Regions from separate parts of the Telluria sp. AIW5 genome, predicted to be linked through region 2. Evidence: predicted binding sites of a transcription regulator. Region 2 holds the regulator's gene; the other holds the start of a gene.

Region 1 (3,406 bases), 1.2 Mb from region 2:
CGGCGCGCGGCCGAGCAGGGCTATGCGCGTTCGCAGTTCGCGCTGGCGCTGCGCTACGACGGCGGCCAGGGCGTCGCGCGCGACCCGGGGCTGGCCCTGTACTGGCTGCGCCGCGCGGCGGACCAGGGCCACGCGCCGGCCCAGTTCAACCTCGCACTGCGCTTCGACAAGGGCCAGGACGTCGAGCAGGACAGCACGCAAGCCATCGAGTGGTATCAACGCGCGGCCAACCAGGGCCACGCCAGTTCCCAATTCAACCTCGCCCTGATTTTTGATAGCGGCCACGGCGTGCCGCGCGACGAAGCGGCCGCCTTGATGTGGTACCGGCGCGCCGCCGACCAGGGGCATGCGGCGGCCCAGGACAACCTCGGGCTGCGCTACGAGCATGGCCAGGGCGTGGAGCGCGACGCGGCGCTGGCGGCGCACTGGTACCGCCAGGCCGCAGCCCAGGGCCTGCCCGCCGCCCAGTACCACCTGGGCCAGCTGTACGACAACGGCAATGGCGTCGAGCACGATCTGGCGCAGGCGGCGCACTGGTACGCGCAAGCGGCCGGGCAGGGCCATTTGCGCGCCCAGTTCGACCTCGGCCTGCGCTATGAAGCCGGCACCGGCGTGGCGCGCGATGCGGCGCAGGCGCTGGCCTGGTACCGCCGCGCCGCCGACCAGGATTACGCGCCGGCCCAGCACATGGTCGGCCTGCTGCTCGAACGCGACGAGGCCAGCGACCCGAGAGAGGCGGCGCACTGGTACCGCAAGGCGGCCGACCAAGGCCACGCGCTGGCCCAGTTCGCGCTGGCGCTGCGCTATGACAGCGCGCATGGCGTCGAGCGCGATTACGAGGCCGCGCATTTCTGGTACCTGTGCGCCGCGCGCCAGGGGCATGCGCGCGCGCAGTTCAACCTGGGCGTGATGTATGCGACGGGGCAGGGCGCGCAGCGTGACCTGCTCGAGGCGCACGGGTGGTTATTGCGCGCCGCGGCGGCCGGGATTCCCGGCGCGGCGCCGTACCTCAAACGGATCACGTCGCGCATGAGTGCTGCGGAACTCGAACTGACGTAGGGTGGGCATGCCCACGCGTACGTGCTTATAAAGACCCGGCGAGCACCGGAGACCGCCGGCGTATGCGCAACACGCAGGGTTTCGATTGCTCAACCGTGCGAACGCGTGGGCATGCCCGGTGAAGCCGTCATCGAGGCCATTGGCCACGATGACCCCGTACGTTACGCGACGGTTCCCGAATCCGGTTGATCTACCGGCGCGCGGCCTGAACCGGCTTTGTCCCGCCCCCAATCCCACGGGCGCGCCGTACCTACCCGGACTGGCTTATACTGTACGCCCATACAGTTTCTCCACTCCGATGAAACTTTCCGACAAGCTCGAAATCCTGGCGGACGCCGCCAAATACGATGCCTCCTGCGCGAGCAGCGGGGCGCCGAAGCGTGCTTCCGACGGCAATGACGGCGGCATCGGCGCCACCACCGGCATGGGCATCTGCCACAGCTATACGCCGGACGGGCGCTGCGTCTCGCTGCTGAAAATCCTGCTCACCAATTTCTGCGTCTACGACTGCCAGTACTGCGTCAACCGCCGTACCTCGAACGTGCCGCGCGCACGCTTTTCGGTCGAGGAAGTGGTCAAGCTGACCCACGATTTTTACCTGCGCAATTACATCGACGGCCTGTTCCTCAGTTCCGGCATCATCCAGTCGAGCGACTACACGATGGAACAGCTGGTGGCCGTCGCGCGCACCCTGCGCGAAGTGCATCATTTTCGCGGCTACATCCACCTCAAAACCATCCCCGACGCCGACCCGCTGCTGATCGCCGAGGCCGGCCGCTATGCCGACCGGCTATCGGTGAACATCGAGCTGCCGACCCACGACAGCGTCACCCGCCTCGCGCCCGAGAAAAACGTCCACACCATCAAGCTGGCGATGGGTTCCATTCGCCGCAAGCTCGACGAAAAGGCCGAGGAGCCGAAGGCGCCGTCCTTTGCCCCGGCCGGGCAGAGCACGCAGATGATCGTCGGCGCCGACGCCAGCGACGACCAGACCATCCTCAACACGGCCGAAACCCTGTACGGAAGCTATAAGCTCAAGCGCGTGTATTACTCGGCCTTCAGCCCGATCCCGCAAAGCCCGGACAGCGTGCCCCTCGCCCCGCCGCCGCTCTTGCGCGAGCACCGCCTGTACCAGGCCGATTTCCTCCTGCGCAGCTATGGTTTTACCGTGGGCGAGCTGATGCCGGCGGCCGGCAACCTGGCGCTCGACGTCGACCCGAAGCTGGCCTGGGCACTGGCCAACCGCGACCACTTCCCGATGGACCTGAATCGCGCCGAAGCCGAAATGATCGCGCGCGTGCCGGGCATCGGCTTGCGCAACGCCAAGCGCATCGTCGACCTGCGCCGCCTGCGCCGGGTGCGCTGGGAAGATCTGTCGCGCCTGCGCTGCAGCATGAAGAAGATCGCGCCCTTCGTCGTCACCGCCGACTACAAGCCGGCGCAGGGACTCGCCAGCTCCGACCTGCTGCGGCGCCATTTGGGGGCGCCGCAGGAGCAGATGAACCTGTGGCCCGAGCTGAAGGCGGCATGAACGCGGCGGCCAGGGTTGCCGCCGGCCAGCCGCTGGTGGTGTCCAGCTTTCCCGAGTGGCGCACGGCTGCGCGCGACCTGCTGATGCACGATGTGGCGCCTGAACGCGTCACCTGGAACGAGCCGGGCGCGCTTGCCGACGATTTGTTCTCGGGTGCGCCGGACCCTGCGCCTTCTGTCGATAATGTGCCTGCCGGGTTGGTCCCGGTAAAACAAGCACCGCCGCATTTGCTACGCATCCCACGCGCGCTGATGGACATGCTGCAGTCGGCCGCCTGCTGCCGCGTGCCAGAGCGCTGGGCCTTCCTGTACCGGGTGATCTGGCGCTGGCAGCACGGCGAGCACGACGTGCAGTCGCCGGCCGATGCCGACGGCGCCAAGCTGCATGCGATGGTCAAGGCGGTGCGCCGCGAGGAGCACGACATGCATGCCTATATCCGATTCCGCGAGCGTCCCGCCGATGCGGGGCCGCCGCGCTTCGCCGCCTGGTTCGAGCCGCGCCACGACGTGCTGCCCCAGGTCGCCGAACATTTTAAAGACCGCATGGGCGGCGTCACCTGGATGATCGGCACGCCCGAGGCCAGCGTACTGTGGGACGGCGCCACGCTGCACCATACCGGCCCCCTGATGTCGAGCGCGGCCGACCTGGACGACGCGGGCGAGGCGCTCTGGCTGACCTATTACCGCAGCATCTTCAATCCCGCGCGCGTGAACGCCCAGCTGATGCAGAGCCATATCCCGTCGCGCTACTGGAAGAATTTGCCGGAAGGCGCGGTCGTGCCCGCGATGGTCAGCAATGCCGAGCTGGGCGCACGCA
Region 2 (3,406 bases):
CACCCGCGGCGAACGCGGCAATTTCGAACTCGACCAGCCTCTCGACCCCTGCCTCGACCTGCTGCGAACTGTGCATCAGGATTGCCGAGACGACCGGCACGCCGGCGGGGGTATAGCGCAGTACGTCGCGTTCAGCAATCGTCGCGACGACTTGTAGCTGGTTCACTTACGCTGGTTCACTTCCAATTAACGATTTCTGGCAAGAAAAATTTAAGCAGCAGCGGCGGCCGGGGCAGCAGCAGCCGCTGGGGCTTCTGCGCGGTGGCTCTTGGCTGCGTCTTCGCGCTGGACCGACTTCATCATTGGCGATGGCGTGGTTTCAGCTTTCTTCATTTTCACGGTCAGGTGACGCAGCACGGCATCATTGAACTTGAATGCGGTTTCCAGCTCGACCAGGGTCTCGTTGTCGCACTCGATGTTCATGCAGATGTAGTGTGCCTTCGGCAACTTCTGGATCGAGTAAGCCATCTGGCGACGGCCCCAGTCTTCGACGCGATGGATGTTACCGCCGCGCGCGGTGACGCTGGCCTTGTAACGCTCGATCATCGCCGGGACTTGCTCGCTTTGGTCCGGGTGGACGATAAAAACGATTTCATAATGACGCATGCAACACTCCTTGAGGACGTTTAAACAAATGCCCACCTCGGCGTCAAGACGAGTGTGGGAAGGGAAAGCCGGCAATTATAACGCGGATGGCACGGCTGCGCAATCTCCCGCCCTCGTCGCTGCGCCGCGACACCCTGGGCGGCGCGAATCGTTAAAAATCATCGATTTCCCTTGCATTCCCCGAAATACTGTACAAAAATACAGTCTGAATCATCAACCCGTGCCAGACCCATGCTCAAGCTCACCGCAAGGCAAGAACAGATCCTGAACCTGATCAGGGAAGCGATCGACAATACCGGCTTCCCGCCGACCCGCGCCGAAATCGCCAGGGAGTTGGGCTTCAAGTCGGCCAACGCGGCCGAAGAACACCTGCAGGCCCTGGCTCGCAAAGGCGCCATCGAGATCGTCTCGGGCACCTCGCGCGGCATCCGCCTCATCGGCGCCTCGCTGCCGCAGCCGGTGCCGCATGTCCCTGCCGCCCTGCTGATGTCGTTGCCCCTGGTCGGCCGCGTCGCGGCGGGTTCGCCCATCCTGGCGCAGGAACACGTCGAAGCGACCTACAACGTCGACCCGGCCATGTTCGGCGCGCGTCCCGACTTCCTGCTGAAGGTGCGCGGCTGGTCGATGCGCGACGCCGGCATCATGGATGGCGACTTCCTCGCCGTCAAAAAAGTCGACAGCGCCAAGAACGGCCAGATCGTCGTCGCCCGCATCGGCGAGGACGTCACCGTCAAGCGCTACCGTAAGACGGGCGACACCATCGAACTGCTGCCGGAGAACCCGGACTTCAAGGTGATCCGCGTCGAGCCGGGCGACGAGTTCGCGCTCGAGGGACTTGCGGTCGGTTTGATGCGCAGCTGGCACTGAGTTTGCCGACGTAAAAAAAGCCGCTCGCGCGGCTTTTTTTACGTCCGCCCTATTTTCCGGCGGGACCGTAGTTGCTCCTGCGCGCCTCGATGTCGCGTGCGCGCTCGGGAGAAGGCCCGCTCTCGACAATGGCGTTGTGTTCCTTCACGTACGCCTCGGTCGCGCTGCGCCATGCGGCAACGTCCGCCAGTACCAGCTTGGCCGCCACCTTTGCCTCTTCCGACAGGTTTTGCTGCACCTGCTCCAGGTGCGCCTGCGCACGTTCGGTCTCGCGGGCGTTCATCAGCTTGACGACGTCGGCCGGAATGCGCTTGACCAGCGGCGAGGATGCGTTCAGGTTTTCCACGAAACCGTTGTAGCAGTCTTGCCAGGTGGCGATGGCCCCGGACACGCGATCGATCTCGTCCGCCTGCTTCGACATCGCGGGGATCCGCGGCGCGGGGCAGTAATACTTTCCGGTTTTCAGGTCGCTGCCATCGTAGCCGCCGATCCAGTAATCGATGTCGGCCCGGCGGTCCGTGCGCTGCTGCATGACGACGAGCGAACTGGCGGCCACCGCATTGCCCCGGGCAGCCGCCTTGCGGAACCAGGCCTGGGCTTTTGCCTCGTCCACTGCCCCTGCTTCGCCATACCAGTACATCTGGCCCAGCTGTTGCTGGGCATCGACGTTACCGGCGTTCGCCAGTTTCGTGTACAGCGTCAGGGCCTCGGCATATTTCTTTTGCTCGAACAGGGCGTTGGCAGAGGCGAGATCGTTCGCGGCCGCGGCGGGCAGGCTCGCGAGCAGTAAGGCACAGTAAAGGAATTTTTTCATGGCGGTAACAAAATGAGCGAGGCCCATCATACTGCGAGACGCGGGCCTGCTCAACTGTCGCTCAACCGCCGCTTACTTGCCGCTTACTTGCCGCTCACTTGCCGCTTACTTGCCTGTACTCACGCGCGCGTCGGTACCGCCATGCAAACGCACTTCATTGTCGCGGACGATGCGGGTCGTTTCCAGTTCGATCTGACGCTTGCGCCGCAGGTTCTCCTCCTTGACGAAGGCTTGGGTCGCCTTCTCCCAGGCGTCGCGTTGCGCCAGCGTCGCCTCGGCCCGGGCCTGGGCGTCGAGCAGGATCTTCCGGTACTGCGGCTCGATATGGGCGCGTACGCGCTCGAATTCGGCCGGGCTCATCATATCGAGCACGTCCTGCGGAACGACTTTACCTGCCGGCATCGCGGCATTGAAGTTGCTGACGAAACCGTTATAGCAGGCTTGCCAGGAGGCGACAGCAGCCCGGGTCGCCTCGATCTCTTCGTTGGTCTTCGACAGGACGGGAATCGACGGCGCAGGACAGGCATACTTGCCCGACTGCAGTTCCTCGCCGCGGTATTCGTTCATCCAGTAGGTGATTTCGTTGCCGCGGCTCTTGCGCCGCTCGAGGATCGCCAACGATTCCTTCGCATCGGGGATGCCGGCAGCTGCGGCTTTTCCGATCCATTCGCGCGCCGCGTTCAGGTCCTGTACCGTGCCGTCGCCATACCAGTACATCTCGCCCAGCCGAAACTGCGCTTCCGGGTTGCCCGCTTGCGCAGCCTTTGTGTATAAGGGCAGCGCCTTGCCATAGTCCTTCGCGGCGAGCAGCCGGTTAGCTTCGGCAAGATCGTCGGCGCGGGCGCAGAGGCAAACGAACAGCAGGGAAAACACAAACCGGCGCATGGCATCGTCCTTTCAGGGATGTTGTAAAACGATAATAAAACCGTTATGTCGGCGATGCAATGCGGTTTGCATCGCCATTACGTAGTTTTTTTACATCAGTCTGCCAGCGCCGCGCGAAGGCCGGGATTGCCGCCGCCACGCAGTGCGCCGGGTTGCGGCATTAGATTCAACGGCTTTCCCTGCGCGTCACTGGCGGTGGCGGCTCCCGGCGATTCAGGATGGCGTAATCGTTGT

The links. Region 2 encodes LexA, which represses DNA repair genes until DNA is damaged. Its sites were predicted from a motif close to ACTGTATNNNNATACAGT; they were not measured.
Region 1: the regulator LexA is predicted to act here: its motif matches at 1,328-1,345, upstream of AC1MEM_RS05450 (putative DNA modification/repair radical SAM protein).

The regions. Positions count from the first base shown of each region.
Region 1 covers NZ_CM155289.1:1,235,630-1,239,035, forward strand. The annotation lists gene AC1MEM_RS05445 (tetratricopeptide repeat protein) at 1-1,059, shown strand, start outside; gene AC1MEM_RS05450 (putative DNA modification/repair radical SAM protein) at 1,358-2,590, shown strand; gene AC1MEM_RS05455 (UdgX family uracil-DNA binding protein) at 2,587-3,406, shown strand, end outside.
Region 2 covers NZ_CM155289.1:2,410,706-2,414,111, reverse strand. The annotation lists gene priB (primosomal replication protein N) at 1-166, opposite strand, end outside; gene rpsF (30S ribosomal protein S6) at 211-606, opposite strand; gene lexA (transcriptional repressor LexA) at 838-1,473, shown strand; gene AC1MEM_RS10585 (sel1 repeat family protein) at 1,523-2,287, opposite strand; gene AC1MEM_RS10580 (tetratricopeptide repeat protein) at 2,393-3,172, opposite strand; gene AC1MEM_RS10575 (tetratricopeptide repeat protein) at 3,339-3,406, opposite strand, start outside.